2 regions of the Nocardioides sp. Bht2 genome follow, and region 2 is predicted to be linked to the other one. Evidence: riboswitches for the same ligand, from Rfam matches in the RefSeq annotation. Region 2 holds a riboswitch; the other holds the start of a gene.
The links. A riboswitch is a leader RNA that binds a small molecule or an ion and turns the genes downstream of it on or off. The one in region 2 is predicted to bind thiamine pyrophosphate.
Positions count from the first base shown of each region.

Region 1: another riboswitch for thiamine pyrophosphate. It lies ahead of ACLM5J_RS06475 (thiamine phosphate synthase); the one in region 2 lies ahead of ACLM5J_RS02640 (thiamine ABC transporter substrate binding subunit).

Region 1 is NZ_JBLBWI010000002.1:256,862-272,687, forward strand. Features, by position in the region: gene ACLM5J_RS06420 (class I SAM-dependent methyltransferase) at 1-646, opposite strand, end outside; gene ACLM5J_RS06425 (class II fumarate hydratase) at 726-2,108, shown strand; gene ACLM5J_RS06430 (hypothetical protein) at 2,119-2,799, opposite strand; gene ACLM5J_RS06435 (zf-TFIIB domain-containing protein) at 2,841-3,155, opposite strand; gene ACLM5J_RS06440 (DUF6907 domain-containing protein) at 3,246-3,593, opposite strand; gene ACLM5J_RS06445 (MBL fold metallo-hydrolase) at 3,684-4,718, opposite strand; gene ACLM5J_RS06450 (esterase/lipase family protein) at 4,937-5,800, opposite strand; gene ACLM5J_RS06455 (TetR/AcrR family transcriptional regulator) at 5,927-6,598, opposite strand; gene ACLM5J_RS06460 (fumarate hydratase) at 6,603-8,330, opposite strand; gene ACLM5J_RS06465 (FAD-dependent oxidoreductase) at 8,466-9,542, shown strand; gene ACLM5J_RS06470 (DUF1707 SHOCT-like domain-containing protein) at 9,613-10,272, shown strand; TPP riboswitch at 10,346-10,455, shown strand; gene ACLM5J_RS06475 (thiamine phosphate synthase) at 10,451-11,062, shown strand; gene ACLM5J_RS06480 (FAD-dependent oxidoreductase) at 11,059-12,135, shown strand; gene thiS (sulfur carrier protein ThiS) at 12,132-12,332, shown strand; gene ACLM5J_RS06490 (thiazole synthase) at 12,329-13,090, shown strand; gene ACLM5J_RS06495 (thiamine phosphate synthase) at 13,087-13,662, shown strand; gene thiD (bifunctional hydroxymethylpyrimidine kinase/phosphomethylpyrimidine kinase) at 13,659-14,477, shown strand; gene thiC (phosphomethylpyrimidine synthase ThiC) at 14,474-15,826, shown strand, end outside.
Region 2 is NZ_JBLBWI010000001.1:541,685-557,510, reverse strand. Features, by position in the region: gene ACLM5J_RS02655 (NADH:flavin oxidoreductase) at 1-646, shown strand, start outside; gene ACLM5J_RS02650 (diacylglycerol kinase) at 724-1,827, shown strand; gene ACLM5J_RS02645 (SDR family oxidoreductase) at 1,824-2,639, shown strand; TPP riboswitch at 2,762-2,873, shown strand; gene ACLM5J_RS02640 (thiamine ABC transporter substrate binding subunit) at 2,870-3,958, shown strand; gene ACLM5J_RS02635 (ABC transporter permease) at 4,138-5,775, shown strand; gene ACLM5J_RS02630 (ABC transporter ATP-binding protein) at 5,777-6,793, shown strand; gene ACLM5J_RS02625 (phosphatase PAP2 family protein) at 6,849-7,859, shown strand; gene ACLM5J_RS02620 (DUF5979 domain-containing protein) at 8,196-15,242, shown strand; gene ACLM5J_RS02615 (mismatch-specific DNA-glycosylase) at 15,390-15,826, shown strand, end outside.

The DNA of each region.
Region 1 (15,826 bases), on a different contig from region 2:
CGGCGAACTCCGGCAGGTCCCACGCGATGTCGTCCGGCATCGTGTGCAGGTACTCCAGGGCGGCGTCCCGGTTCTCGAAGTAGGCCCGGGTATGGAAATGCTCCGCGGTGACGTCGGCGAAGTGCGGGGCCAACTGCTCCGGCCCGTTCTCGCTGGAGAAGGCGGGCTCCCATGGGCGTCCGCCCGCCTCGGTGCGGAGGTCGGCCAGATGGTCGGTGCCGACGGTGATCGCCGCGAAGACCCCGCCCGGGCGGAGCACCCGTCGGATCTCGGCGAGCGCCTGCTGACGATCCGGTACGTGGTACAGCATCCAGAGCGCGGCGACGGCGTCGAACGAGTCGTCGGCGAAGGGGAGCGCCTGGGCATCCACCACCTGGGCCTCGAGGCCGCGGTCGCGAGTCACCTGGACCATCCGCGCCGACGCGTCGGTCGCCGTCACGCGCATCGAGCCGACGGCGGCGAGCCGGGCCGCGAAGGCACCGGTTCCGCAGCCGAGTTCGAGGACGTCGGCAGCCCCCGAACGGAGGATGGCGTCGAGCGCCGCGGTAGACGGGTTGCCCTCCGGGCCCGGCTGCCAGACGGCCCGCCGGATCTCCAGACGATCCTCGGTCGCGTACTGCGTGTGCAGAGTATGGATGTCATCCATACCCAGCACCCTACGCAGCAGGGGAAGGGACGGTCCTGGTGGTGCTCGTTCCACTTGGTCGACGGCATAGCCTCGGAGCATGAGCGAGTACCGGATCGAACATGACTCCATGGGTGAGGTGCAGGTCCCGGCGGCGGCCCTGTGGCGGGCCCAGACCCAACGTGCGATCGAGAACTTTCCGATCAGCGGTACCACCTTGGAGCCGCGGCTGATCCGGGCGATGGCCCTGGTCAAGGGTGCAGCGGCCAAGGTGAACACCGACCTCGGCGTGATTGAAGCCGAGAAGGGAGCGGCGATCGAGAAGGCGGCGGCGGTGATCGCCGCCGGCGAGCACGGCGACCAGTTCCCGATCGACGTCTTCCAGACCGGCTCGGGGACCAGTTCGAACATGAACATGAATGAGGTGCTCGCCTCGCTGACCCAGGCTGCTGGCGTGGAGGTGCACCCGAACGACCATGTCAACGCCAGTCAGTCGAGCAACGACACCTTCCCGACCGCGATTCACGTGGCGGCGACGCTGGCGGTGATCGAGGATCTCCAGCCCGGCCTGCGGGTCCTGGCGACCTCGCTGGAGGCGAAGGCAGAGGAGTTCTCGGAGGTGGTGAAGTCCGGGCGTACTCACTTGATGGACGCCACGCCGGTGATGCTGGGGCAGGAGTTCGGTGGTTGGGCGGCCACGGTCCGCTACGGCTTGGAGCGGTTGGACGCGGTCCTGCCCCGCGTCGCGGAGCTGCCCCTGGGCGGGACGGCGGTCGGCACCGGGATCAACACCCCGCCCGGGTTCGCCGCAGCGGTGATCGAGGAGCTCTCAGCGCGGGGGTCGGTGACCTTCACCGAGGCTCGGAACCACTTCGAGGCCCAGGGCACCCGTGACTCGCTGGTCGAGCTCAGTGGGGTGCTGCGGACGATTGCGGTCGGGCTGACCAAGATCTGCAACGACCTGCGCTGGATGTCGAGTGGCCCGACGACCGGACTCGCGGAGATCCATCTGCCGGACCTTCAGCCCGGTTCCAGCATCATGCCGGGCAAGGTCAACCCTGTCCTGCCGGAGGCGACGCTGATGGTCTGTGCCCAGGTGATCGGCAACGATGCCGCGCTCGCCATGGGCGGTGCGGCGGGCAACTTCGAGCTCAACGTGATGATGCCGATGATGGCCCGCAACCTGCTGGAGTCGATCCGGATCCTGTCGACGTCGTCGACGCTGTTGGCCACTCGCTGTGTGGACGGCATCACCGCCGACGTCGATCGGATGCGGCGCTACGCGGAGTCCTCGCCGTCGGTGGTCACCCCGCTCAACCGATACATCGGCTATGAGGCGGCGGCGAAGGTCGCCAAGCAGGCCCTGGCCCAGGGCCACACCATCCGCGAGACCGTCCTCGCGCTCGGGTTCGTCGAACGTGGAGAACTGACCGTCGAGCAGCTCGACGAGGCGTTGGACGTCGCCTCGATGACCCACCCCTGAGGGGCCGCGGTCAGCGGCCGGTGCGGCTCACATAGAGCCAGTACGTTTCCGCGCGTTCGTTGAGCGTGATGTCGTAGGAGTGCGCGGTGCAGTTGCCGGTGGCCTCGGTCATCGCCTGGTGCAGGGCGTTGGACTCCGCGGCCGACCAGACCACGAGTACCTGTCGGGTGGCGCGGGCGGCGAGTGCGAGCAGCGGCGTCTGGTAGAGCGATCCGTTGGTGTCATGGACCAGATAGTCGGGACCGTTGTCGACGTCGAGCAGGACCAGGTCGAACGTGTCGGCGCCGGCCTCGGTGAGTACCTGGGCGACGTCGGCGGTGACCAGCTCCACGCGTTGATCAGCGAGGATCGCCGGGCCGTGGGCCAGGGTGCCGTCGCGCATCCAGCCCACCAAGCTCTCCTCGAGCTCCACGCAGGTCACCTTCTGGACGCGTTGATCGTCGAGAACCTCACGCAGCGTGAAGCCGAGACCGAGGCCGCCGACCAGGACGTGTGCGGGGTCGGTGACCTGAGCGAGCGCGACCGTTGCCAGGGCGCGCTCACTCGTGGTCTCGACGGTGTCCATCACGAAGACTCCGTTCACCCGAAGCTCCACCACGGTCGAGGCGCCCTCCGTACGACGTTCACGGAGGACGACCTCGCCGCGTGGCGACTCGGCGCGGGCGATCTCGCGATAGGCGATCTCAGACATCGAGCTGCCGCGGGGAAGGGAGCGGACTACTCACCCGGGCGTCAGTCGAACAGCTCGGAGAGCCAGCTCTCCTTGCGGCGCTTCTTGTAGTAGCCCTTGTCGTAGCCACGACTCTGATCCCGGTCGTAGCGATCGGAGTCGTAGCGGGGCTGCTCCGTGCGCGGCTGCTGGTACTGCGGCTGGGCCGACGCGGCAGGGGCCGGCGCGGCTGGGCCACCCTGGCTGAGCGAACGCTCGATGATCTTGTCGAGTTCGCCGCGGTCCAACCAGACTCCACGACAGGTCGGGCAGTAGTCGATCTCGATGCCGCTGCGTTCGCTCATCACGAGCGTCGCGCCGTCGGTGGGGCACTGCATGGGGAATCTCCTTCATCGGGCGTTGTCCGAAATCTACCGTCGCTGCCCAAGGCCGACGATGGGCGTTGAGGCCCAACTTAGCGGTGGCCATCAGCGGGCACCTGCGGCTGTCATCGAGGAGCGGGCGATGGCGACCCGTTCGGTCAGGACCCGGCTGAGTCGTGCGGCGCTCTCGAGGGAGAGGGTCAGGCTCATCTGGCCGTCGTCCGGGGTGGAGAGGTGGATCCAGTCCTCGGTGCTACCGACCTTGCGGAAGGTGGCCAGGAAGACGAGGACCTCGTCCTCGGTGTGCTGGACCGGATCTTCGGCGACCACGGTGAGGTAGCTGCCGGAACTGTCGTGGACCCGGTCCGCGACGGTGTCGTGCTCGGCGTGTTCGCTGATGCACCAGGTCGGGCAGTCGTCGTGCTGCCAGGTGGGGCGTGAAGTGGTGGTCATTGTCTTCCTCCTTGTTGGGTGTGGTTGAGGGAGACAGACGCTAGGGCGGCCCTCCGACAGTTGGGGGGAGGGCGTCGTCGGTGCTGTGGATCAGGGGCGCCACCAGGGGCTGCTGGGGAGCGCGCCGGTGACGTCGAACCGCTCGCCGGGGCGGGGGAGGGCGAGGGTGACCTCGGCTGCTTCGGCGGTGAGCCGTTCGACGGGTTCGGCCCAGGGATGGAAGGCGAGGTCGAAGGTGGCCCAGTGGATCGGCAGGAGCACGCCGCCGTGGAGGTCGCGGTGGCTGAGCAGGGCTTCGCGCGGGTCCATGTGGATGTCGGGCCAGCGGTGGTCGTAGGCGCCGATCGGGAGGATGGTCAGGTCGAAGGGGCCGTGTCGCTCGCCGATCCCGGCGAAGGCGCGGGAGTAACCGGTGTCGCCGCCGAAGAAGGTGCGATGCGTGGGGCCGGCGATCACCCAGGACGACCACAGCGAGGTGTTGTTGCGCAGCCAGCGGCCGGAGAAGTGGCGCGCCTCGGTGCAGGTGATGGTGAGGTCGGCGGTGGTGAAGCTGCCCTCCCAGTCCAGCTCGACGATCCGATCCTCCGGGACGTTCCAGGCGCGTAGATGAGCGCCGATGCCGAGGGGGACGACGAAGGGCATCGTCTGGTTCTGGGTCAACCACTCCACCGTGCGGAGATCGAGGTGGTCGTAGTGGTCGTGGGAGATCACCACGGCACTCAGTTCCGGCAGCCCCGCCAGAGCGAGCGGAACCGGGTGGTGGCGCTTGGGGCCGAGGGAGGTGAACGGGGAGACCCGGCTGCTCCAGACCGGATCGGCAAGGACCCAGTGGCCATCCACTTCTAGCAACACCGTGGCATGGCCGAGCCAGGTCGCGGAGCACGGTGCGGCGCCCTTGATGATCGACGGCGTCACCAGAGGGATCGGTGCTGACGGCTTGCCGGAGCGGCCCTTGCGGGCGAAGTCGCGGGCGAGCCGGAAGCGGCTCTCCTCCGCGAGCAACGAGGCCGGTTCGGAGTTGTGGAAGGCACCGTCACGGAACTGGGCGGACGCCGTATGGGCATCCGGGGCTGGACGTGCGCCGACGCTGCGCGGCAGGTGCGAAGGGAGCGAAAGTGGGGCCACGTCTTGATTCTTTCCCAGCCGGGCAAGCAGGCGTGGCCAGATCGGCGTTCGTGTCGGTGGCGGATGCGTGGGGCCATGGGAGCGGCAGGGGTTGCCGTGGTGGGATACAGCCCCACGCATCCTGATCGGGTGCCGGTAGGCGTCGGTCCCGTCCCCCCGTTACGACGGGTTCGACACCTACCGGCGGGTCTGCCTCACCGAGGCGGTCTCAGGGGCGACTAGAGGCCCAGGGCCCAGTAGGGAACGCAGCGGAGCCGGTTGCTCGGGTCCAGTTCGCGGAGTACCAGGGACGCGACGTTCGGATCGACGGCGAGGCCGAGGTGTCCGGAGAAGTCGAGCCCGCAGGCCTGCTGGAGCACGATGTTCTTGACGTTCGGAGCCGGTGCCAGACGCCCGCTGGTGTAGGGCACAACGACGGTGTCGTAGGTGCTGATGATGCTGGTGTACTGCGGTCCAGCGACGGTGACGCCGCCGGCGTTGAGGTCCTCGAGGAAATCCGAGCCAGGTAGGAACTCCTTGCAGGCACCGCATCCGCCGGAGTTGAGGGCGTCGTCGAAGCCGAGGGCGACGGCGAGAGGCCCGAGGCCGTAGAGCGTGGTGCCGGCGAAGTTGGAGCCGAAGCCGATGAACTTCTTGACGGCGGTGTCGCCGCCGAGGAACTTGAGGTAGTACGCCGGGACGGTGGTGCCTTCGGAGTGTCCGACGATGTTCACCTTGGCAGCGCCGGTGGCGGCACGGACCCGGTCGACGAACCTGGCCAGCGTGGCCGCACTGGTCCGCATCGAGTCGAGTCCGCCGATCGCCGGGCCGAGCCAGATCGTGCCGTAGGTCTCCATGAAGACGCAGTTGTCGTCGGCTGCGATGGCCGGCGCCAGGGTAGCGAAGTTGACCGGGGCGTTGGCACCCATGCCGTGCACGAGCACGACGGGTTCGGGATGTGCGGCGCTCGGCTTGCAGTTCCAGTTGTTGATACCGGACGACGGCGGTGCGGCGCTGTGGGCCTGAGCCGGTGTGATGGCGACGGTGGCGCCGACCATCCCCAGCCAGACGGCGATGGCGCCGGCGAGATGCTTGAGCTTCATGTCGTTCCTCCCCCGAGGATCAAGGTCGGACTCAGTACAACATGATCTCAGGTTGTGAACAAGGAATCTTTTCCAAGATCGTCACGGCCGTGCGCCCGGGCCGCACCGAGAGCGGAACCGGTCGCGTCAGCGGCGGGTGGAGACGGGCGTGTCCACACCCATCCCGGCCCGCAGGGTTCCGTAGAAGACGGTCAACCGCCGGCTGAGCGCCTCGACCTGGGCCGAGCTCTCCGCCGGGTCCAGATCGATCGACTGGCTGTGGCTCCAGTCGGCGATGATGTCGAGGAGGCCACCGACCAGGCCGGTGGAGAGGCCCGGGAGGACTCCGGGGACGTCGAACTCCGCCCAGATCGACTCGATGTAGGCCGCGATCGTCCGCCGATTCTCCCGACGGATCCGCTCGACGGCGACCGAGGTGGCGGCCCCCTCGCCGAAGGTCACCCGGGCGGTACGGATGTCGTTGCCGAAACTGCCGGCGAGGCTGGACAGGAGGGCCCGGCTGATCGCCTCTTCGGTCTGCTCCGCCCCCTCACGGGAGGCGAAGGCTGCCGCGAAGGAACGCTGCGTGACCTGGATCAGCAACTGGTGGTAGCAGGCCTCACGGCTCTCGAAGACCTCGTAGAAGCTCTTCGTCGCCACATAGGCGTGCTGACACAGTTGCTCGATCGTCGTCGCCGCGTATCCCTGACGGGCGAAGAGGTCCAGGGCGGAGTCGAGAAGCGCCTGGCGCCGGAGTTCGCGACGCTGGTCGGCGTCGAGCCCCTTGATCACCCGGCGTCGGGGCGCTTCTCCCGCCACCGGGTCAGCGCTCCTGGGAGCGGACTCGGATGCCGGTGATCGGAACGGTGACCGCGCCGGAGGGGTCGGTGAAGAAGTCGTTGCCCTTGTCGTCGACCACGATGAAGGCCGGGAAGTCCTCGACCTCGATCTTCCAGACCGCTTCCATGCCGAGCTCGGGGTACTCGATGACCTCTTGGGACTTGATGCAGTCCAACGCCAGACGGGCGGCCGGGCCACCGATCGAGCCGAGGTAGAAACCGCCGTGGGTACCGCAGGCATCGGTCACCTGCTTGGACCGGTTGCCCTTGGCCAGCATCACCATCGAGCCGCCGGCAGCCTGGAACTGCTCGACGTAGGAGTCCATCCGGCCGGCCGTCGTCGGGCCGAAGGAACCGGACGCCATGCCTTCGGGGGTCTTCGCCGGGCCGGCGTAGTAGACCGGGTGGTTCTTCAGGTACTCGGGCATCTCTTCGCCGGCGTCAAGGCGTTCCTTGATCTTGGCGTGAGCGATGTCGCGAGCCACCACCAGTGGGCCGGTCAGCGAGAGGCGGGTCTTCACCGGGTACTTGGAGAGCTCGGCGAGGATCTCCGACATCGGCTGGTTGAGGTCGATCTTGACGACCTCGCCGCCGGCGATGTCGTCGGCGATACCGGCCTCCGGCATGTACTGGGCCGGGTCGGTCTCGAGTTGCTCGAGGAAGACGCCGTCCGGGGTGATCTTGCCCAGGGCCTGGCGGTCTGCCGAGCAGGAGACCGCGATCGCGACCGGGCAGGACGCGCCGTGACGGGGGAGACGGACCACGCGGACGTCGTGGCAGAAGTACTTGCCGCCGAACTGGGCGCCGATGCCGAAGGACTGGGTCAGCTTGAAGACCTCTTCCTCCAGCTCGAGGTCGCGGAAACCGTGGGCGCTCATCGAACCCTCGGTCGGGAGGTCGTCGAGGTAGTGCGCCGAGGCGTACTTGGCAGTCTTCATCGCGTACTCGGCGCTGGTTCCGCCGATCACGATCGCCAGGTGGTACGGCGGGCAGGCCGCGGTACCGAGCGAGCGGATCCTCTCGTCGAGGAACTCCAGCATCCGCTTGGGGTTGAGGACGGCCTTGGTCTCCTGGAAGAGGAACGACTTGTTGGCGCTACCGCCGCCCTTGGCCATGAAGAGGAACTTGTACTCGGGCTTCCCGCTGGTCTGCGGCGTCGAGTAGATCTCGATCTGCGCAGGCAGGTTGGTGCCGGTGTTCTTCTCCTCGTAGGTGGTCAGCGGCGCGAGCTGGCTGTAGCGAAGGTTCAGCTTCGTGTAGGCGTCGTAGACACCCTTGCTGATCGCCTCACCGTCGTCGGCGCCGGTCAGCACACCCTCGGACTTCTTGCCCATCACGATCGCGGTGCCGGTGTCCTGGCACATCGGCAGCACGCCACCGGCCGAGATGTTGACGTTCTTGAGCAGGTCGAGCGCCACGAAGCGGTCGTTGCCGCTCGCCTCGGGGTCGTCGATGATCTTGCGCAGCTGGGCCAGGTGGCCGGGGCGCAGGAAGTGGCTGATGTCGTGCATCGCCTCGGTGGTGAGCCGCTGGATCGCCTCGGGGGAGACCCGGAGGAAGGTCTGCGTACTGCCGTCGGCCTGCGGAACCTCGAAAGATTCCACGCCCTCGGTGGTGATCAGGCGGTACGGCGTCTCGTCGGCGCCGTTCGAGCCCTGGGTCGGCAGAAGGTCTGAGTAGCGGAACTCGGGTCCGGATGCAGCGTTGCTCACGAGAACTCAGGGTACGCCGAATCGCCCCGTCGATGGGCCGCGGGTCGGTGCGGATGCGCCCGGCGGGCCGACTTCGGGCAACCCGGCTCACACCGCGTCGGGCATACCTACCGGGGCATCGGTGTTGGAATCGGCGTGGAGCCTTGGGAATCGTTGGTGATTGGTGCCGGTCAAGCCGGCCTGTCGGCTGCCCATCATCTGCTGCGCCGCGGGGTCCGCACCGTGATCCTGGACGCCGACGAGGCTCCCGGCGGAGCCTGGCAACATCGCTGGGACGCGCTCACCATGGACGACGTCCACGGCGTTGCCGATCTCCCCGAGGCGGCCGCACCGCCTCGGGGCGCCGCTCGCGCCAACCGGGCGGTTCCGGACTACTTCGCGGCCTACGAGCAGGCGCATCGGCTCGACGTGCAACGGCCGGTCCGCGTCGATTCGGTGACGTCGGTAGGCGACCTGTTGCAGGTGCGGGCCGGTGAGCGGAGCTGGCTGACCCGCACTCTGGTCAACGCCACCGGGACCTGGACCCGCCCCTTCATCCCGCACTACCCCGGCCACGAGCTCTTCCGGGGCGAGCAACTGCACACGGCGGGCTATCCGGGCCCCGACCACTTCCGGGGCAAGCGGGTGCTGATCGTCGGCGGGGGCGCTAGCGCCGTCCAGTTCATCGGAGCACTTGCGCCGATCACCGAGACCCTCTGGGTGACCAGGCGGGAGCCGGTCTGGCGCGAGGAGTTCGATGGCGAGGCCGGCTACCAGGCCGTGCAGATGGTCCAGGAGCGGGTTCTGCAAGGTCTCGCTCCGCAGAGCGTCGTCAGCGTCACCGGGCTCGCACTTCGGCCCCAGGAGCGGCGCGCCCAGGAGCTGGGTGCCTATCGACGGCGGAAGCCGATGTTCGCCTCGATCGAGGAGGACGGCGTCCGGTGGGCGGACGGCTCCTACGAGCAGGTCGACGTGATCCTGTGGGCGACCGGTTTCCGCGCTGCGCTCGGCCATCTGGCGCCTCTTCACCTGCGCTCTCCCGAGGGCGGGATCCAGTTGGTCGGCACGCCGGGTGCAGGGCAGACCCCCACGCAGACAGCGCTGGACCCGCGGGTGCAACTCGTCGGATACGGCCCCTCGGCCAGCACGATCGGAGCGAACCGGGCGGGCCGCTCCGCCGCGGCGGCGGTCGTCCGCCTGCTCAGCGCCGAACCCGAAGCCGCACTCGGCTGACCACGCCGGGCCCGGCCGGCTACTGGATGAGCTGCCCGAGCGGGGGCCGGACGACGGTTAGGCTCGGGACATGGAGCCATCTCGTGACGAGCCCCAGCAGCCTGACCCGAGCCAGTGGCGGATCTCGGACGCCGATCGGCACCAGGTCGCCGAAGTGTTGCGGCGGGCTGCGGGTGAGGGACGGCTCGATCTGGACGAGCTCGACGAGCGGTTGGACGCCGCGTACGCGGCCAAGGTCTATGCCGACCTGCCGCCGATCCTGGCCGACCTACCGGAGCAGCCTCCGCGGCTTCCGGAGGTGTTGGAGGCAGCCTCGGTGCAGCCGGTCCAGCCCACGGAGACGTCGGCTGTCTCACGCTTCGACACCTCGGTCACGATCATGGGCGGCCAAGCCCGTAAGGGCGTGTGGGAGATCGGCGCCACCCACAACGCCTTCGCGCTGATGGGTGGTGTCGACTTGGACCTGCGGCAGGCGGTCTTCGCCAGCCAGCAGGTAGAGATCACCGCCTGCACGATCATGGGCGGGATCGACATCATCGTGAACGCGCAGACCAAGGTGATCGTCGACGGCATCGGGATCATGGGTGACTTCAGCCAGAGCCGCGATCGGGTCGAGGCGAGCTTGGATGCGATGTCGCCGGTGGTGCGGGTCAAGGGCTTCGCGTTGATGGGCGCGGTCACGGTGACCCGCAAACCGATGCCTACTCCGCGGCGTAAACGGCTCCGCTGAGGCCGCAATCTCCTTGCTGGCTTCGGTTCTGGACAGGTGGTGTAGTCCGAGCTCGGGTTGGTGTTAGCCTCCTTGCATCCAGCACGGGTGCCCACAGCAGTGGGCTGAGATGGAGCTGAAGCTGCTCTGACCGTTGAACCTGCTCCGGGTAATTCCGGCGAAGGAAGCAAGGAACAACATGAGCGCCTTCCGCATTGCTCCACCCCTGCCACGACTCTTCTGTCTGGTCTCAGGACGCGACGATCTCGCGTTGCTTCCGGAGTTGGCCGACGTCGGTGTTGCCGGGTTCCAGGTGCGTGACAAGGAGCTTCCCGACTGGTCGTTGAGGTATCTGGTCGACCGGGTGCTTTCCTTCGTCGGTGATCGCAGCATGGTCGTCATCAACGACCGGCTCGGCGTCGCGGTGGCGGCCCAGGCGCACGGCGTCCACCTCGGCCGCGAGGACCTGCCGATCGACCGCGCCCGCGAGCAGGCGCCGGAGCTGGTGATCGGAGCCACCTGCCGGAGCCGTGACGACGTCGACCGGGCGTCGGCGCTCGGTGCCGACTATGCCGGGTTCGGGCCGATCGCGGTGAGTGGATCCAAGCAGGGTTTGCCGGAACCTCTCGGTTGTCCGGCGATCACCAGCGCTGTCGGAGTGCTGCCGTTGATCGCTATCGGCGGGATCGACGCGGCGCTGGCGACCCGGGCCCGGGCCGCCGGAGCCCACGGCGTTGCGGTGATCGGCTCGATCTGGCGACAACCTGATCCGGTCCTGGCCGCGAAGGAGCTGGTGGACGCCGCCCGGTGAGCGCGGTCAGGGTGCTCGGCGCCGGGATCGTCGGGCTCAGCGTGGCCGAGGCGCTACTCGCCGAGGGACATCGGGTCGAGGTGGTCGATCCTGCTCCCGGATCGGGGGCCTCGTTCGCGGCCGCTGGCATGCTGACGCCGGCCGGTGAGGTGTGGCACGACGAACCGGAGCTGCTTGCTCAGGGGCGGGCGAGCTTGGCGTTGTGGCCGGAGCTCGCAGCCCGCCTCGGCGTCCGTCTCGACCGCCATGGCACCTTGGTGGTCGGCTGCGACGCGGGCGACGTCCAGCAGGTGGAGCGGCACGCCAGTCTGCTCAGCGAGCTGGGTGAGGTGCCGCAGTTGCTGACCCGTGCCGAGCTGCGACGTCTCGAAGCCGAGGTCGGACCACGGGTCAGCGCTGCGCTGTGGCTGCCGGATGAACCGGCGGTCGATCCACGGGCGGTGGTCGCGGCGTTACGCCGTCGGATCCCGGTCGCCGCGACGCCATCCGGAGGTGCGCCTGAGGTGACGGTGATCGCGACCGGGGCCCAGTTGCCGGAGCCCTGGCGTGGCCTGGTCCGGCCGGTGCGTGGCGAGATCCTTCGGCTCAGGCTGGGGTCACCTCCGGGGCACACCCTGCGTGGCTGGGTCCGCGGCGAACCCGTCTACGTGGTTCCACGCCCGGATGGCGATGTGGTGGTCGGCGCGACCAGCGAGGAGCACGACGCGCCCGCCGAGGTCAGTGCCGGGGGTGTGCTTCGGCTGCTGCAGGGCGCCCGTGAGCTGGTTCCGGCTCTGGACCGGGCGGTCTTCTTGGAAGCGGCCGCCCGAGATCGGCCGGCGGCAGTCGACAATCTGCCGCTGGTCGGCCCGCCGCCCTGGGCCGGGGGCCGGGAGTACGGCCAGGTCGTGCTGGCTGCCGGGCTGCACCGCCACGGCGTCCTGCTGGCGCCACTTGTGGCCCGGCTCGTTGCGCAGCACCTGGCGACGGGCCGCGTCGAGGAGCTCTTCGATCCCCGGCGCGCCGTGGTTGCGCGATCCGCGCCGACGCCTGAAACGAATACCCCACGTCCTACCGACAGGAGAGAGCCATGAGGATCACCGTGAACGGAGTCGACGAGTCCCTGCCCCAGGGGTGGACGCTGGGCGATCTCGTCGCCCGGCACCGCCCGGAGCAGGCCGGGAGCGCCGTTGCCCATAACGGGATGGTGGTGCCGCGCATTCGGTATCGCAGCACCGTGCTCGCACCTGGAGACGTCGTCGAGATCGTGACGGCGGTGCAGGGCGGATGAGTCTCGAGATCGCGGGCAGGGCCTTCGCCTCCCGACTCTTCCTCGGCACCGGCGGCCTGCCCAATTCCGCCTTGCTGGAGCCGATGCTTGCGGCCGCCCAGCCCGCTCTGGTGACGGTCAGCATGCGGCGCCAGGGCAGTCAGGCCGAGACCGGACTGCTGGCGACGCTACGGCGTCACGACGTGGCGATCCTGCCGAACACCGCGGGCTGTCTTTCGGCCCGTGAGGCCGTACTGACCGCCCAGCTGGCCCGCGAAGCGCTGGACACCTCGTGGGTCAAGCTGGAGGTGATCGGCGACGAGAACAGTCTGATGCCGGACGTCGTCGAGCTGCTGGACGCCGCCGAGCAGCTCGTCCGCGACGGCTTCACCGTCCTGCCTTACACGACTGACGATCCGGTCCTCGCGCGTCGCCTCGCCGACGTCGGCTGCGCAGCGGTCATGCCGCTCGGGGCACCCATCGGCTCTGGTCTCGGGGTACTCAACCCGCACGCGATCGAAGCGGTGATCGCCGCCGTCGACATCCCGGTCGTGTTGGACGCCGGGATCGGCACCGCCTCGGATGCGGCCCGCGCTATCGAGCTGGGCTGCGATGCGGTCCTGGCCGCGACCGCGGTCACCCGTGCCGCGGACCCGGTGCTGATGGCGAAGGCGTTGCGCTGGGCGGTGGTGGCCGGTGAGGCAGCGGCCACCGCGGGCCGAATTCCCCGGCGGGCAGGCGCTCGCGCATCCAGCCCGATGGTGGGGCGGATCGGATGAGTGTTCCTCGCCTGGTCGTGCTCACCGACCGGCATCAGTTGCCGGTGGACGTCGAGTTGGTCGACCATCTGGCGCGATGCGCTGAGGCTGGTCTGACCCACGTCTTGGTGCGCGAGCTCGATCTTGCCGACGCGGACCGCGAAAGGCTGGCAGAGCGCTTACGGAGCGAGGGTCTGACCCTCTGGAGCGCTCATCGTGCAGTGCCAGGGGTGGCCGGTGTGCACCTTCCCGATCCGGACGGTTCGTACCCGGTGCGCGGCCGCACCGAGGGGCTGGCCTGGGGGCGTTCCTGCCACCGCCCGGACCAGGTGGGTGCGGCGGCCCGTGCTGGTGCTTCGTGGGCCACGCTCTCGCCGGTCGCGCCGTCGTTGAGCAAGCCGGGGCGGCGTCCGTTGGACTGGTCCGCCCTTGCCGGCCACGAGATTCCGGTGCTCGCGCTCGGTGGGGTCGAGGTGGCGAACGCCCGGGCACTCCGAGCGGCCGGCGCCCACGGCGTCGCGGTGATGGGGGCGGTGATGCGTGCCGTCGACCCCGGCGCGGTCGTTGGTCGACTCGTCGAGGAGTGCCGATGACGACGCCTCCGGTCGTGCTCAGTGTCGCCGGCACCGACTCCGGTGGCGCCGCCGGCACCGCGGCCGACCTCACCACCTTCGCCGCGCTCGGAGTGCATGGCGCCTGCGTGGTCACGGCGGTCACCGCCCAACACACGTTGGGGGTCGACGCGATCCATCCCGTTCCTCTGGAGGTGGTCTCGGCGCAACTCTCCGCCGTCCTCGACGACCTTCCGGTGGCGGCGGTGAAGACCGGCATGTTGGGTTCCGCCGAGGCCGTCCGGCTCGTCGCCGAGCGATGCGCCGGGCTGCCCCTGGTCGTCGATCCCGTCCTGGTCGCTACCAGCGGTGCCGTGCTCGGTGGAAAAGCCGTGCGGGACGCCTACCTGAGGTCGCTGCTGCCGGTGGCCACCGTCGTCACGCCCAACCTGACGGAGGCTGCGGCTCTGGCGGGGGCCGACGCCGCTGGTGGCCGGGCCCAGCCGGCCGAGCTCGCCAAGCGGTTGGCGGGTCACGGCTGCGGAGTTCTGTTGACCGGAGGCCCCGAATGGCGTCCCGGAGACGTTGCCGACACCTGTACCGACTGGCTGGCTCTGCCGGACGGCACCGTGCAGCGCCTCCAGCATTCGACCCTCGCCACCACCAACGATCACGGCACCGGCTGCACCTTCAGTGCCGCCGTCGCGGCGCTGCTGGCCCATGGCCACGAACTGGAGTCGGCCGCGGAGATGGCCGCTGGCTTCACCACCACCCAACTGGCTCGCGGTAGCGCCTGGAGGCTCGGGCGCGGACGCGGGCCGATCGCCCATGTCAACGAATTGAGGAGCACCCGATGAACGTCCACGAGTCCCATAGCCGGCGCTACCTGGCGGGCAGCCGCGCCGACCTCCAGGTTCCGTACACCCGAGTCGCCCTCACCAACGGTGACCACTTCGACCGCTACACGACGGCAGGCCCGGGCAGCGAACCTGAACAGGGGTTGACGAAACTGCGCGACGGTTGGATCGCCGAGCGTGGCGACACCGAGAACTACGAGGGCAGGCCGCCGTCCCCGCTCGACGACGGCCGGGGTGCGCTCCGCCGTGAAGCGCAGCAGCGGTGGGAGGGAGAGCGGGGCGCGCCGCTGCGTGCCCGCGAGGGCAGCACGGTCACCCAGATGCACTACGCCAGGGCTGGTCGGATCACACCCGAGATGGAGTTCGTCGCGCTCCGGGAGGGCTGTGACGTCGAGCTGGTGCGCAGCGAGGTCGCCGCAGGTCGCGCGATCATTCCGCTGAACGTCAACCATCCGGAGGCGGAGCCGATGATCATCGGACGCCGCTTCCTGGTGAAGGTGAACGCGAACATCGGCAACAGCGCGGTGACGTCGTCGATCAGCGAAGAGGTCGACAAGCTCACCTGGGCGATCACCTGGGGCGCGGACACGGTGATGGACCTCTCCACGGGGGACGACATCCACACCACCCGGGAGTGGATCATCCGTAACTCGCCGGTGCCGATCGGCACCGTGCCCATCTACCAGGCGCTGGAGAAGGTGAACGGGAAGGCCGACGACCTGACCTGGGAGATCTTCCGCGACACCGTGATCGAGCAGTGTGAGCAGGGCGTCGACTACATGACGATCCATGCCGGTGTGCTGTTGCGCTACGTACCGCTGACCGCCGATCGGATCACCGGCATCGTCTCCCGTGGCGGCTCGATCATGGCGGGCTGGTGTCTGGCCCATCACCAGGAGAACTTCCTGTACACGCACTTCGACGAGCTGTGCGAGATCTTCGCGCGCTACGACGTCAGCTTCAGTCTGGGCGACGGGTTGCGTCCGGGCTGCACCGCGGACGCCAACGACGAAGCCCAACTCTCCGAGCTGCGTACCCTCGCCGAACTCACCGAGCGGGCCTGGGCCTACGACGTCCAGGTGATGGTGGAAGGACCGGGTCATGTGCCGCTCAACCTGGTGGAGGAGAACGTCGTCCTACAACAGGACTGGTGCAACGGTGCGCCGTTCTACACGTTGGGCCCGTTGGCCACCGACATCGCGCCGGGCTACGACCACATCACCTCGGCGATCGGTGCTGCGACCATCGCCATGCACGGCACCGCGATGCTCTGTTATGTGACGCCGAAGGAACACCTCGGCCTGCCGAACTGCGACGACGTCAAGACCGGGGTGATCACCTACAAGCTC
Region 2 (15,826 bases):
CGGCTGGGGCGGCAGCCTGGAGAACCGTGCCCGGCTGGGGCGCCAGGTGGCGCGAGCCGTCCGTGACGAGGTGGGTGACGCCGTCGCGGTGACTGCCAAGACCAGCCTCTCGGACGGCTACCGGGGAGGCTTCGACACCGAAGAGGCACTGGTCTTCGCGCAGATGCTCGAAGCCGACGGCAACCTCGACGCCCTCCAACTCTCCGGCGGCAGTTCGCTGATGAACCCGATGTACCTCTTCCGGGGTGGTGCGCCGGTGAAGGAGTTCGCAGCCAACATGCCGTTCGCCGTGAAGTGGGGGATGCGCGTGGTCGGCAAGGGCTTCCTCAAGTCCTACCCGTTCGAGGAGGCCTACTTCCGGGAGAAGGCGATGCGCTTCCGCGCAGGTCTCTCGATGCCGCTGATGCTGCTCGGTGGGATCAACCGTCGCGAGACGATGGAGCAGGCGATGGCTGACGGCTTCGACTACGTCGCGATGGCCCGCGCGCTGGTCCACGAGCCGGGGATCGTCAACCGCCTGGCCGCGCGCGAGGTTCCCGGCGGCGCCTGCCTGCACTGCAACCGCTGTATGCCGACCATCTATGCGGTGGGCGGTGTCTACTGCCCGCCCCAGTTGGAGGGCACCGCTCCGCTCGCTGCGCCCTGAAGTCGGCGACGTGAGCCGGTGGTGCGATCGGTCGGAAAGGCCTTCCCCGAAGGTAGAACCTGTTCTACCGTCAGGCCATGAACCTCCTCTCCTCGCGCCCTGACTCCACTCCGCTGCGTGTCGTCGGCTGGTCCACCGGCACCGTCGGTCGACACGTGATCGCCGGGATCGACAGGCATCAGGAACTGGAGTTGGTGGGCCTCTGGGTCTCCAACCCGGAGAAGGTGGGCCAGGACGCCGGCGCGTTGGCCGGGCTCGGGCGTGACCTCGGCGTCACCGCCACCAACGACCGTGACGCGTTGATCGCGTTGCGCCCCGACGCCATCGTGCACACCGCGATGACCGACGACCGGATGTTCGAGGCGATCGAGGACCTCAAGGCGTTCGTCGCCGCCGGGATCAACGTCGTCTCCAGCGGTCCGGTGCTGCTGCAGTACCCCTACGGCGTGCTCTGGGAGGACGCGCTGCGTCAGGTCGAGCAGGCCTGCGCGGACGGCGGTGCCTCGTTGCACGTCAACGGGATCGACCCCGGTTTCGCCAACGACGTCCTACCGCTGGTGATGACGTCGCTCTCGCAGCGGATCGACGAGATCCGGGTCAGCGAGATCGCGGACTACTCCACCTACTTCCAGCCGGTGGTGATGGGCGAGCTCTTCGGTTTCGGCAAGCCGCTGGAGGAGACGCCGATGCTCTGGCAGCCGGGCGTGCTGTCACTGGCCTGGGGCTCGGTGGTCCGGCAGATCGCGGCTGGGCTCGGGGTCACCCTCGACGAGCCGCTGACCGAGGTGGTCGACCGGCGCCCGGCGGAGGCGGACACCTCGACCGTCTCGGTCGAGATCCCGGCCGGAACCATGGGTGCCGTGCGGTTCCAGGTGATCGGACGGGTCGACGGCGTTGACAAGATCGTGCTGGACCACGTCACCCGGACCGCCGCCGACCAGGTGCCGGAGTGGCCCCAGCCGCCGACGGGCGGTGGTTGCTACCGCGTCGAGATCACCGGGGAGCCCCACATGCTGCTCGACTTCACCCACCACGGCGAGAACGGAGACCACAACGACTCCGGGATGATCACCACCGCGCAACGGCTGGTGAACTCGGTACCGCAGGTGGTCGCCGCCGAGGCTGGCATCGTGACCGCGCTCGACCTGATGTCGGTCACCGGGCGAGGGCTGGTCTCATGAGCATCCTGGACCGGTTCCTGCTCACCGACCACGTCGCGATCGTTACCGGGGCCGGGCGTGGTCTGGGCGCTGCCACCGCGGTGGCGCTCGCCGAAGCCGGTGCCGACGTCGTGATCTCGGCGCGGACCGCGGCACAACTCGAGGAGGTCGCCGGGCGGATCGAGGCGGCCGGACGTCGGGCGCTGGTGGTGCCCGCCGACCTCTCCGACCTCGCTGCGGTGGCCGAGCTCGCGCACCGCGCCCACAGCGAGTTCGGCCGGCTCGACGTGGTGGTCAACAACGTGGGCGGCACCATCCCGAACGCGTTCCTCGACACCGACGTCGACTACCTGGAGGACGCGTTCCGGTTCAACGTCAGCACGGCGCACGCGTTGAGCGCTGCCGCGGTCCCGTTGATGCTGCGCGACGCCGACGACCTGGCGCGGCAGAAGTCGATCGTCACGATCACCTCGATGATGGGTCGTACGGCGGCCCGCGGTTACCTGGCCTACGGCACCGCCAAGGCGGCGCTCGCGCACTGGACCCGGCTCGCTGCCGCCGACCTCTCGCCGCGGATCCGGGTCAACGGGATCGCGGTCGGGTCGGTGCTGACCAGCGCCTTGGAGTTCATCGCCGGGGACGAGGGCATGCGGACCCAGATGGAGCAGGGAGCCGAGCTCGGTCGGCTCGGCGAACCGGACGAGATCGCCGCCGCCGTGCTCTACCTGGCGTCGTCGGCGGGCTCGTTCATCACCGGCAAGATCCTGGAGGTGGACGGCGGTCTGCAACAGCCCAACCTGGACCTGGCGCTGCCGCCGGTCTGGAGCTCCTGAACGACCTCGCGCCAGAGCGGTCGATCACGGTCCTCGAGGGTCCGTGATCGACCGCTCTCCGCGCTGCGCGGGCTGCGCACGGACGCAGTGTGGACGTGGCGTCGCGATGGCATAGGCTCGGTGGCAAGAGACAGGGGAGCCCTCCACTACGGAGCGCTGAGAGTGCGGAACCGCCGCAGACCCTTTGGACCTGATCCGGTTAGCACCGGCGAAGGGAGTCGGGAGAAACCTTGACTACGCATTTCCGCCTGCGCACGATTGCGCTCGCTACCACTGCCACCGTTGCCTTGGCCGGCTGTTCGCTGCTCGGCTCGGACGACGAAACGAAGTCCGACGAGGTCAAGCGGGGGGAGTCCCTGGAGGGCACCACGGTGGTGCTCGCCACGCACGAGTCGTTCGCGCTTCCCGAGGAGTTGATCGCCTCCTTCAAGGAGAAGACCGGGATCACCTTGAAGGTGCGTCCCTCGGGTGACGCCGGAGAGCTGAGCACCAAGCTGGTGCTCAGCAAGAGCAAGCCGTTCGCCGACGTCGCGTTCGGGATCGACAACACGTTCGCCACCCGCGCCGTCAGCGAGGGAGTCTTCGCCGCCTACGAGCCGAAGCTGCCCGCAGGTGCCGAGTCGCTCGAGCTCGACGGCGACGCCGCCGACGTGCTGACCCCGATCGACCACGCCTCGGTCTGCGTCAACGTGGACGACGCTTGGTTCGCCAAGAACGACCGGCTGGCGCCGCAGAACCTCGACGACCTCGCCGACCCGGCGTTCAAGGACCTGCTGATCCTGCCGGGCGCCACCACCTCCAGTCCCGGACTGGCCTTCCTGCTGGCCACCATCGCCGAGTACGGCGAGGACGGGTGGGTCGACTACTGGACCAGGCTGATGGACAACGGAGCCAAGTTGGCCGATGGCTGGACCGAGGCCTACAGCGCCGGCTTCACCGGTGCCGGCAAGGGTGATCGCCCGATCGTCGTCTCCTACGACACCTCCCCGGCGTTCACCCTGGACGAGAAGTCCGGTGACTCCACCACCAGTGCTCTGCTCAACACTTGCTTCCGTCAGGTCGAGTACGCGGGTGTGCTGACCAATGCGAAGAACCCGGGCGCGGCGGAGAAGGTCGTCGACTTCCTGCTCAGCCCCGAGGTCCAGGCCGTGATCCCGGAGAACATGTACGTCTTCCCGGCGGACAGCGAGGTCCGGTTGCCGACCGAGTGGGCGAAGTTCGCGAAGCCCGCCGCCGACCCGCTGGTGGTCTCCGCGGACGACATCGACGAGCACCGTCAGGCCTGGCTCACCGAGTGGACGGACGTCGTCACCCGCTAGTGGCGTGGGTCGGAGGTTCTGGGATGGTTGGCGTGCTCGGGATGCGTGCATCGCAAGGCGGAGGACCGAAGGCGGGCCGGAGGCCCGTCGAGTGTTCGACAACGCCGCGGGGTGCTTGCCCCGAGCGTGCCAACCGCCCAGCAACTTCCGACACAGGCCACTAGTCGGAGCCGACCGCCATGTCTCGTCTTCGCCGCCTCGCCGGCCTCGCCCTTCTTGCGGCCGGGCCGGCGCTGCTGCTCGGGGTCTTCTTCGTGCTGCCGGTCAGCGGCATGCTCGGGCTCGGACTGTGGCCGAACGGTCACCTCGACCTCGGGCCGGCCTGGGAGGCGGTCACCCGCGAGCGGACTGCCCGGGTCGCCTGGTTCACACTCTGGGCCGCGGCGACGGCGACCGCGATCACGCTGCTGTTGGGCGTCCCGGCGGCGTTCGCCCTGTACCGCTTGGCGATTCCCGGTCGGCGGCTGTTGCGGGCGGTGCTGCTGGTGCCGTTCGTGCTGCCGACAGTCGTGGTCGGTGTGGCCTTCGATTCGCTGCTCGCCGCCGGCGGTCCGCTCGGCTTCCTCGACTGGCGCGACGGCCCGATCGCGATCATCACCGCGATGGTCTTCTTCAACCTCGCGGTGGTCGTCCGGACGGTCGGCACCACCTGGGAGTCGCTCGACCCCAGACCCGGCGAGGCCGCGGCAGCGCTGGGGGCGCGGCCCTGGCAGGTCTTCTGGACGGCGACCTTCCCTGCTCTGCGTGGCTCGATCGTCTCGGCCGCCAGCGTGGTCTTCCTCTTCTGTGCCACCGCGTTCGGTGTCGTCCTGATCCTCGGTGGGATGCGGTACGCCACCTTGGAGACCGAGATCTACCTGTTGACGGTCAACCTCTTCGACCTGCGCGCGGCGGCGGCCCTCTGTCTCCTCCAGTTCGTCGTGGTGATCGGTCTCCTGGCGCTGGCCCAGCGGGCCCGCCGCGGGACCGTCGTCGCGCACCGGGTGGCGGCCCGTCCGCGCCGGGTCCGTGCCGGGGACGTCCCCGCGTTGCTGGCCACGGTGACCGGCGTCGTGCTCGTGGTCGTTCCGGTGCTCGGCCTGGTCCTCACCTCGCTGCGTGACGACGGCGCCTGGAGTCTCGCCAACTACCGCCGGCTGGGCGCGAGCGACGACCCGGATCTGGTGGTCTCGGTGCTCGAGGCCCTGGTCAACTCGTTGCGGATCGCGCTCGACGCCACCTGGATGGCGCTCGGGGTCGGCCTGCTGGTGGCGATCATCGTCACCCGCCGCTCGTACTCGCCGGCCGAACGCCGGATCCGCGGGCTGCTGGACGGGTTCTTCATGCTTCCACTGGGGATCTCAGCGGTCACTCTCGGCTTCGGTTTCCTGGTCACCCTCGACGAGCCTCCGCTGGATCTGCGTGACTCGCCGCTCCTGGTGCCGATCGCCCAGGCGCTGGTGGCGTTGCCGTTGGTGGTCCGGATCCTGATCCCAGTCCTGGCCGGGATCGACGATCGGCAGCGCCAGGCCGCGGCCTCGCTCGGCGCCTCGCCGTTCCAGACCTTGCTCGCCGTCGACCTCGCCGTCGTCTGGAAGCCGCTACTGGCTGCGGCGGGGATGGTCTTCGCAGTCTCGCTCGGGGAGTTCGGGGCGACCTCGTTCCTGAGCCGTGCCGACCACCCGACGCTACCGGTGCTGATCTACCGGTTGCTGGGCACGCCGGGGGAGCATCACTACGCGATGGCGGTGGCGGCGTCGGTGCTGCTGGCCGGCACGACGGCCGCCGTCATGTTGATCACCGAGCGCCTCCGGGTGCCCGGGGTGGGAGGGTTCTGAGATGTTGCAGCTCGACGACGTCAGCGTCCGTTACGGGACCGAGGTCGCCCTGGACCGGGTCGGCCTGCACCTTCCGGACGGTCAGGTGCTCGCGGTGCTCGGACCATCCGGCTGCGGCAAGTCGACATTGTTGCGGGCCGTCGCCGGGCTGGAGCCGTTGACCACCGGTTCGCTCAGCTTCGACGGCGCCGACCTGCGCCGGGTGCCGACGCACCGGCGGGGCTTCGCGCTGATGTTCCAGGACGGACAGCTCTTCGCGAGCAAGTCGGTGGCCCAGAACATCGGCTATCCGCTGCGGCTACGCCGCCGCGCGAAGGCGGCCACCACGGCCCGGGTCGAGGAACTGCTGGACCTGGTCGGCCTCGGCGGGTACGGCGCCAGGCGTCCGGAGACGTTGTCGGGCGGCGAACGCCAGCGGGTGGCGCTGGCCCGGGCGCTCGCGGTCGAGCCGCGCCTGCTTCTGCTCGACGAGCCGTTGAGTGCGTTGGACGCGGCGCTGCGGGAGCGGCTCGCCCTCGACCTGCGCCGAATCATCACCGCGTCCGGCACCACCACCTTGATGGTCACCCACGACCACGAGGAGGCGTTCGCGATCGCGGATCGGATGGCGTTGATGCGCGACGGTCGGGTGGTCCAGGAAGGTGAACCGGCGCAGGTCTGGGCCAACCCCGTCGACGCCGAGACGGCGCTCTTCCTGGGCTACGACCGGGTGTTGGAAGGGGTGGCGGCGCGAACCGTGCTCGGGGCTGCCGGCCTGGCCGGTGAGGGGCCCGTCGCGCTGCGGCGTTCGGCGTTGGAGGTGGCCGCGGACGGTCCGCTCGAGGCGGTGGTGCGTTCCTCGCGCGCGGCACCCGAGGTGGTCCGGTTGGTGGTCGAGATCCCGAGCGTGGGGGAGATCGCCGCGGTGGCAACGACGTCCGAGGTGGCCCCAGGACCGGGCCTCAAGGTCAGGCTGCGGGTGGTCGGTGACCGGCTCGCAGTCATCGGTAAGAACGCCACAGCTGGTCTGGTCCCCTAAACTACCGGTCGTGTACCGCCGCGCCTATGCCCTCCTTGTTGGAAATGCCCTACTCATGGGGGCGCTTGCCATCATCGCGGCAATCAGCCTCGATAAGAGCCTGGTCGACCCCGAAGGGTTCCTCGGGCCGGCCTGGACCCGGCTCCCGCTGCTGGTCGGGGCGGCGCTCTTCGTCGACCTGATCCCGCGTGCGCTCTGGATCTCCCGAGGGCGCCCGAAGGAGTGGGGTCCGCTGATCAAGGCGCGGTGGAACGAGCACTGGGACCGTGAGCGGTTCACCCTGGTCGCGCTCGGCATCGGCTGCTTCTACGTGGTCTACGTCTGCTACCGGAACCTGAAGTCGTTCCTCCCCTCGGTGATGGGTGACGCGAACTACGACCGGGAACTGGACCTGCTCGACCACGCGATCTTCCTCGGCCACGAACCGGCGAGCGTGATCCACGCGATCTTCGGCACCACGATCTCGGCGCACGTGCTCTCCTCGATCTACGTGCTCTTCATCCCGATGGTCGCGGTGCTGGTGGCGATCTGGTGTGTCTGGTCGCGCAACATCAGCTACGGCTACTGGTTCGTCACCAGCCAGTGCCTGATCTGGACGTTGGGTACGGCGACCTACTACATGCTGCCTTCGCTCGGCCCGGGCCTTGAGTATCCGTGGCGCTACCAGGATCTGGCGCACACCGGCACCACCGACCTGATGAACTCCCTCTACAACGCCCGTGAGGCGTTCCTGTGGTGGGACGGCTACGGCGGTGCGCAGACGGTCGCTGCCTTCGCCAGCCTGCACACCGGCGTCACCCTGCTCTGGGCGCTGATGGTCCAGTACACGGTGAAGATCCGCTGGGTGCACTGGGTGATGTGGGCCAACTTCGGCTGCACGGTGGTGGCCACCCTGTACTTCGGCTGGCACTACGTGGCTGACGACGTCGCCGGTATCGCGATCGCCCTCATCTCCTTCTATCTCGGCGGTATCGCCTCCGGGCAGAAGTTCGACAGACACGGCCTCTCCAGTCACCCGACGACGACCACGTCGAAGGTGCCGATCGAGCGCGAGTCGCAGCACTGAGGCAGGCGTCGGCTACCTAGGTGTAGCCCGTTCTTCCTGGCTCCTGCCAGTGGGGTTGAGCTTGGACGTTCAAACCAAGCCGGACACCTTCGGGGCAGGGGCTTGGCGGTGTGTCCTCAGGTCTCCCTGAGAGATCAAGTGGCTTGGCTCCAGCGCACCTGCTAAACCCGAAATTTGACACAATTCGGACAGTTGTGGAGACTGTCCAACTTTGGCCCCTCGTAACATACTGTTATTTGGCGTCTGCAAATGCCCCTCGCATCTGTGCGTGGATACAACTGTTTAGCCTTGAGTACCTCTCGGGACCATTTGTTGTATCCACAGGGGAGTTTGAGGGTGTCTCTCGACAGGCAGACCGCGCCGTTGCAGCGCGGGAACAGTCGGTTCTGGTCCGCGTTGATGTTGGTCATCGGCTTGGTAGTCATGGCGATCACGCCGCTGGTCGGGCTCAGTCCGGCCAACGCAGCGCCGGGCAACTACCTGTCGATCGACAAGGATGTCGACGTCTCGGAGCTCGTTCCGGGTCAGTCGTTCACCTACACGATCACGGTGCGATGCTCCGAAGAGGACTGCATCAACGCCCAGGTCCGCGACCCGCTGCCGAGTGAGCTGGCAGGCTTCGCGATCCAGAACGTGACCTTCAACCCGGGCCCCATCCCGAAGGACGTCACCTGGCTCCCCGGCGGCACCTCGACCCCGCCGGCCAAGGTCGGTACTGACACCGTCCTCGTCGTCGACCTCAAGCAGGCCACCGACGGCGGCAACATCGGCCTTCAGTACGGCCAGGACTACCGGATCACCGTCTCGCTGCAGGTGCCAGCCGACTACCCGCCCGGCAACAGCGGCGACATCGTCAACGTCGCCGCCGCGACCGCGGACAACGCCAACCGCGTCGAGGACGACGCCACCGTCGTCATCGACTCCGCGGTGGTCATGGGCGTCGCCGTCGACAAGACCTGGGCTCCGGCCAACCAGAGCTTCAATCCGGGCGCGGACTCCACGATCGGGCTCAGCGCGCGGAACAGCTCGAACGTCGACATCGACAGCCTGTCGATCCAGGAGCCCAAGGCAGCACCCGACGGTGCGGCCGACCTGGACGCCAGCAACCCGTTCACCATCACCGACTTCACCGGCTTCGACGCCGTCAACCTGCCTGCCGCCTGCACCACGGTCCGGGTCGACGCCTACGTCCGCTCCGGCGGCACCTGGAGCTGGGTCCAGGGCGCGCCCGTCCCGGCGCCCGCCGTGGCACTCCCCGCTGGCGTCGCCAACGGCGATGTCGGCGGCGTTCGGATCACCTGCCTGGGCACCATTCCGCCCGGCCAGAGCCTGACCTTCGACCTCGACGTCGAGCAGCGCGCCACGCACCGCAACACGAGCGCCGACCTTTCCACCGACCCGCACTCCGTCGACAACGTCACCACTGGTGAGGCCACCTTGGCCGGTCAGGACCCGGCTACCGACGACGGCAACGCTTCGTTCGCGATCGCTCCGGCGATCCCGACGGTCGAGGCCGCGAAGGACATCACGCCCGACACTGTCACCGCCGGTCAGAGCGCCACCGCCACCCTCGGTGCGACCAACGGAGCGATCCCGGTCTCCGAGCTGCGGCTCGCCGACCTCGGCTTCTTCACCGCCGACGTCACCTTCGGCGGCTTCGACAGTGCGCCGGTGTGGCCTGCCGGTGCTACTGCCGGTGTGTTGACCTACCACCTGCTCGCTGGCGGTACCCAAGTCGTCCCGCTCGCTGTGGGCGTCGTCCCGGCGGCGCCGTCGGGGAAGATCTCCGGCTTCGAGATCGTCTGGACCGGCGACACCATCGACTCCGACGAGACCGGCTCGGTCGAGTTCGGCATCGACACCACCGAGGACGCGACCGGCCCGTCGTCGACGATCACGCTCACCAACACCGTCGACGTCGAAGTGACTGCGCCCAACGGCCTCACCGACGCCGACGACGCCTCCGCACAGTTGCGGATCATCAACCCGGAGATCGCGGTCACGCTGACCAAGTCGGTCCGCCCCTCGACCGCCGTCAACCCGGGCGAGTCGGTGATCGCTTCGCTGAAGGCCCACGCCACTGTGCTGGGTGCCGGGACCGAGCTCACCGACATCGTCGTCGAGGACGTCTGGGGAAACGACGCGACCGGGTTCTGGAACGCGTTCAACCTCACCTCGATCGTGCCGACCCAGGTCCCGCCGAACACGACCCTGACGGTCGAGGTCTTCGACGGCACCGCCTGGCACCAGCTCGCCCTGCAGGCGGCGACCCCCGCGGCGACCGTCTTCACGATGGACGCCGACGCGCTCACCGCCGAGCTCACCGGTCTCGGGCTCAATGCCAACACCGTCTCCGGTGTCCGCTTCTCCTTCAACAACGTCGACGGCTTCCCCACCGACACCAACGTCACCCCGAACCTCGAGTTCGAGGCCCGCAGCACCAAGCGTGACGGCTCGGGCCCGATCACGCCGGCCGCGGATCAGGAAGTCGGGTACGTCAACACGGCTTCGGTGGAGGCCGACGGTGAGTCCGCCGGCGGCAAGCCGCTGCACGACTCCGACGGCGACATCGGCACCGGTACCGTCGTCACCCCGCCCGGTGGCCCCGGCCCCGGCGTCTCGATCGAGAAGACCTGGGTCGAGGCAGCCGTCGACGCCCAGTCGTCGCAGAGTGCGCGCACCCACCTGGACTTCAACGTCACCAAGGGATTGAACCCGGTCGTCATCGCCGACCAGCCCGGCGCGCCATCGGTGGCCGGTGTCGGTAGCACCGTCTTCGACGCCTTCAACCTGACGGCGATCGAAGCGGTCGCGACCAACAGCGTCCCGTACTCGACCGGCTGGTACCTGCTCTACGACAGCGTGACCAAGGTCGAACTGCACAACGGAACCAGCTGGCAGGAAGTGACCGCTCCCGGCGGTACTTGGATGACCGGCGTCCGTGGCTTCAAGGGCTACACGCTGACCGCTCCCGAGCAGGCCTCGACCATCGCCGTCCGGATCACCCTGGGCGAGACCGCGGCCGACACCGCGGCGCGTCAGGCTGCCCGGCAGCCCGGTGCGAACCTGGACCCATACGCCCCGGCCCCTAACTCCGGCGTCGGCTACGGCAGCGCGGACCGTCGCTTCACCCTCGGCTGGCAGGTGCGTGACAAGGCCCGCTCGGACGACCGGTTCGTCACCGAGGACGCGACCTACAACCACGCCGACGAAGGCACCGTGGTCAACACGGTCGGTGTCACCGGTACCCGGATCGTCGGCGGCGCAACGGTGACCGACACCGACTCCGACACCATCCTGATCCTTGACCCGGACCCGTTGGTCAGCATCGACAAGTCGGTCACCCCGACGACGGGGCTGTTCACTCCGCCGGTCGGTACCGCCGCGGGGAGCTACCCGACCGCCACCTGGTCGATGACGGCGAAGAACGCCTCCACCGCAAAGGCGACCTACGTCCGGGTGACCGATCCTGCCACCTGCACCGACACGGCTCTGGCGGACTGCCAGACCAGCGCGGCTCCGGAGAGCGGCGCCTACACAGGTGTCGTCGACGGTGCCGTCGGTGACCCGTTCGACACCTCGGTGAACTACCTGACCGACCCTGCCGTGGGTAGCCCGTTCAACCGGTTCGACGCCACCGGCATCACGATCGCGGCCAGCATCGCCAACCAGGTCGACCTGACCAAGACCACGGTCTGGTTGCTCCGCTACGCCGGCGGTACCTACACAACTGAGCAGAGCACGGCCACCGCCGTCAACGCGATGACCGCAGCCCAGCTCGCCGATGTGGTCGGGTTCAGCGTCGCCTTCCAGGGCGGCGACCCGTCGCAGGGCGGCACGATCACCCAGAGCAACGACCTCACGGTGACCGTCGCCTCCCGGATGCGTGCGACCCTGCGCGTCGAAGGCACCAACCAGGTGCTCCGAGCTGGCCAGACGCTCGATGTGACGAACCGGGCCTTCGCCCAGTCCTACGACCCGGTCACCAGCCCGAACGTGGTCACCGGCGACGCCGACGACGCCGTCACGCAGCTGACCGGCGGCCAGGTCAACATCGCGCCGACCAAGACGATCACGCCGGCCCAGCTCAACGAGCCGCAGCGTGGGAACACCGTCAACGTCGTCATCGGTGCCAACCAGGGCAGCAACCCGCGCAGCACGCTGTCGCCGCAGAGCGTGGTGATCGAGGACCAGGCCGACTCCGTCGACTTCTGGAACAACTTCGACTTCACCGGCCTCGGCACGGTCACCCTGCCTTCGGGTGCGGACCGGGTCCGCGTCGATCTGTACGACGGCACCAGTTGGGTGAACGGCACCGCCGCCGCGACTGCTGCATTGCCGACCGGCGTCGCGTTGGGCGACGTCCAGGGCATCCGGTTGACGTTCACCCGCGCCAACGGTGCGTACTTCTCCAGCACCGTGCCGGCTCCGAACTGGGCTGCCAGCGCAGCCTTCACGGTGGTGGCTCGTGACACGCTTCGTGACTCCGGGGACCCGTTGGTCTTCGCGGGTCAGCGGATCGACAACACCCAGACCTCGTCGTCGACGCGTACCGACGGCAACAACTCAGGCGAGGTCGACGCGAGCGACGACATCGTGCTCTCCAAGGGCACGCAGGAGATCGCGGTCAACAAGCTGACCAATGAGGGCAACCGGCTCAACAACGTCGGCAGCGCGGTGCCGTTCGACCTGACCATCAAGAACGTCGGCACCGGGTACCTGACGGTGACCGAACTGGTCGACGACCTGCCCGCCGAACTCCTGTACCTCGAGGACCCGGCGCCGATCTACACCGCAGCGCCGAGCGGCACCCTTTCGGAGGACGTGACCGCGACGCCGAGCGCCGACGGGACCAGTGTCACCTTCACCTGGCCCGAGGGTGGCCAGCGGATGCTGCCGAACGAGACCTTCAAGATCCGGGTCTTCCTGGAGCTCCAGCCGGGCTTGAGCATGGGCCAGACCGCGGTCAACACCATGACGGTCCGTACCGAAGAGGAGCTGACCGGGTGCCGCAACGTGCAGACCGGTGGCAACCTCACCGGCGCGTGGGATGCGGACAAGACCACCTGTGGCACGACCGACTATGTCGGCGTCGTCAACGGTCCGAACCTGTACACCGCCAAGGGTGTTCGGGGCTCGCTCGACGGCGCCTACCTTCCGGGCAAGCCGAGCTTCGTCTGCTCGCCGCGGATGACGGCGACCCCCGGTGACGCTGTCGCCACCGACGGCAAGTTCTACCGCCCGCAGTGCGTGGCCAACAGCCAGGTCGGCGGAACCGACGACTGGGTGCTGAACAACGTCAACTCCGGCACCACCCCGATCGCCGACATGATCATCTTCGATCAGCTGCCGGTGGCGGGTGACCAGCTGCTGGTCTCCGGGGCGAGTCGTGGTTCGGAGTTCCGCCCGCGTCTCGTCGCCGACTCGCTGAAGGTGACCGGTCCGCCCGGTACCGCGCAGATCGTCGAGGTGACCAGCAGCGCCAACGTCTGCCGTGACACCTGGACGAACATCCGCAACCAGCAGCCCTGTGAGCAGAACGGCGAGGTCTGGGAGGCTGTCTCCCCGACCACCGATTGGGCCTCGGTCAGCGGCTTCCGGGTGAAGTTGAGCTTCGCCGACACCGCGAGCGGCAACCTGGCTCCGGGCCAGAAGGTCGACATCAACTACTCGACGATCAACGAACTGGTTGACGACGAGGACGCCTCGGGTGCCTCGCGTGTGGTTCCGGCCGACGACCAGTTGGCCTACAACCAGCACGGCATCAAGTACCGGTTCACCGGTCAGGCACAGTGGCGTGAGCTTGCTCCGAGCAAGGTCGGTGTGCACCTGCGGACCGGTGCGATCGGCATCGAGAAGACGGTGACCGGCCCGGCAAAGGCCTACGCGCCGACGGAGTTCCTCGCCAACGTCACCTGCCGGATCGACGACGCCGAGCTCGACCTGGGTACCGACGCCGTCGTCGAGTTGAACGCGGCCGGCAACTACGAGGCCCGGATCGACGGGATCCCGCTGAGCGTTGCGGGTACCGAGTGCACGGTCTCCGAGAAGGGCAGCACCGGCGAGTTCGGTGAGTCCTCGCGGACCGGTTCGCCGACGACGCTGCAGGTCGACGAGGAGATCGCCCCCAGTGACGACCTCGACGCCGCCTCGATCGTCAGCCTCGGCAACGACTACCAGTTCACCTCGCTGAGCGTGCAGAAGCTGGTCGACACCGCTGCGGTCGACACCACCTTCGGCCCGTTCTCCTTCGAGCTGAGCTGCCTGTCGATCCTGGGTGACCGGGTCAAGTTCGCTGATGACGCGGACGAGCTCGAGTTCGACCTGGCCGCGGGGGCCACCTGGACCTCGCCGACCGACCGGATCCCGGTGGGTGCCGAGTGCACCTTGACCGAGACCGACAACTACCTGGCCGACCAGATCGTGATCGTGGGAGACAACGTCGTCGACGAGGGCGCTGGTGTGGCCAAGGTGACGCCCGGTCTGGACCCGGCCGAGGTCGTCGTGACCAACGGCTTCGACGCGGGAACGGTGACCATCAACAAGGTCGTCGACGGCGCCGGTGCAGCTCGCTGGGGCACCGCATCCTTCGGCTTCGACGTCACCTGCACCTACCAGGAGCAGACCCCGTTCGACGGCTCGTTCACGCTTCGCGCTGGTGACAGCAAGACGCTCGGCCCCTACCCGGCCGGCACGGAGTGCGCCGTGAAGGAGGTGGCCACCGGTGGTGCCACCACCAGCGTTCTGGACCCTGCCGACGGCATCGTGACGGTCGCTTCCCCGGTTGCTCCGGAGACGATCAGCCAGGCCACTGTGACCGCGACCAACACCTTCGCGCTGACCTCGCTCGACGTGGTCAAGGAGCGGGTGGGTGCGCTCGACGTCAAGGGTGCCAATGGCCCGTTCAAGGTGTCGCTCGCGTGCACCTGGCTGGTCGACGGCAAGCGGGTCGGCTTCGACATCCCGGGCGGTGCGGAGCGGACGTTGGCCAAGCGGAACAGCTACCGCGCGTCCTACAACAACCTGCCGTCCAGCGCGCAGTGTGTGTTGACTGAGACCGAGGACGGTGGCGCCAAGCGGACCACCATCGAGGCCGAGGTCGCCGGCAAGACCCTGAAGAGCAAGAAGGCGACCATCGCCCTCGACCTGTCGAAGACCGCTGGTCCCGGCGAGGCGTCGGCGACGGTCACCAACGAGTTCGCCGCCGACGTCTCCGACGGTGGCGACGAGAACGACAACGGTGCTCTCAACGATGGGGAGAACAACCTGCCGGGTGTCGGTAGCCCGGTCACCATGTGGCTGCTCGCCACCGGACTGTTGTTGCTGCTCGGCGGTGCGGTGCTGTTGATCGCACGGCGTCGCGGCGGGGCGTCCTCCTCCTAGCCCCCCGGCAGATAGTCCCTGACGAAAAGCCCCTGAAAACTCCGTTTTCAGGGGCTTTTCGTTCGGCAGCAGTGGTGGGTAGGCGCGAACTCGCGAGTTGTGAGGGGTGCTTGAACGAGTGGAAACTGCGTTTGGGAGCATCGCGACATGGCTTCCTTCACCCGTGCCGAGTTGGAGTCCTATCGCGATGCCGTCGTGCCGGACCTGCTCGGTGACGACCTGCGGCTGCTCTTCGTGGGGATCAACCCGGGGCTCTGGACCGCGGCGACGCAGACCCACTTCGCGCATCCGGTGAATCGGTTCTACCCGGCGCTGTACCGGGCCGGGATCGTGACCCGCGAGATCTCACCCTCGGACGGGATGACGGATGAGGACCGTGACCACTTGCGGGCGCGGGGGATCGGGATCACGAACCTGGTACGTCGCGCCACCGTACGCGCTGACGAGCTCAGCAAGGAGGAGCTCGCCGCGGGTGGCGAACAGCTGCTTGCGCTGGTCGCCGAGCGCCGTCCGGCCGTGGTGGCGATCGCCGGGATCACCGCCTACCGCACCGCGTTCAAGCAGTCCAAAGCCAAGGTGGGCCT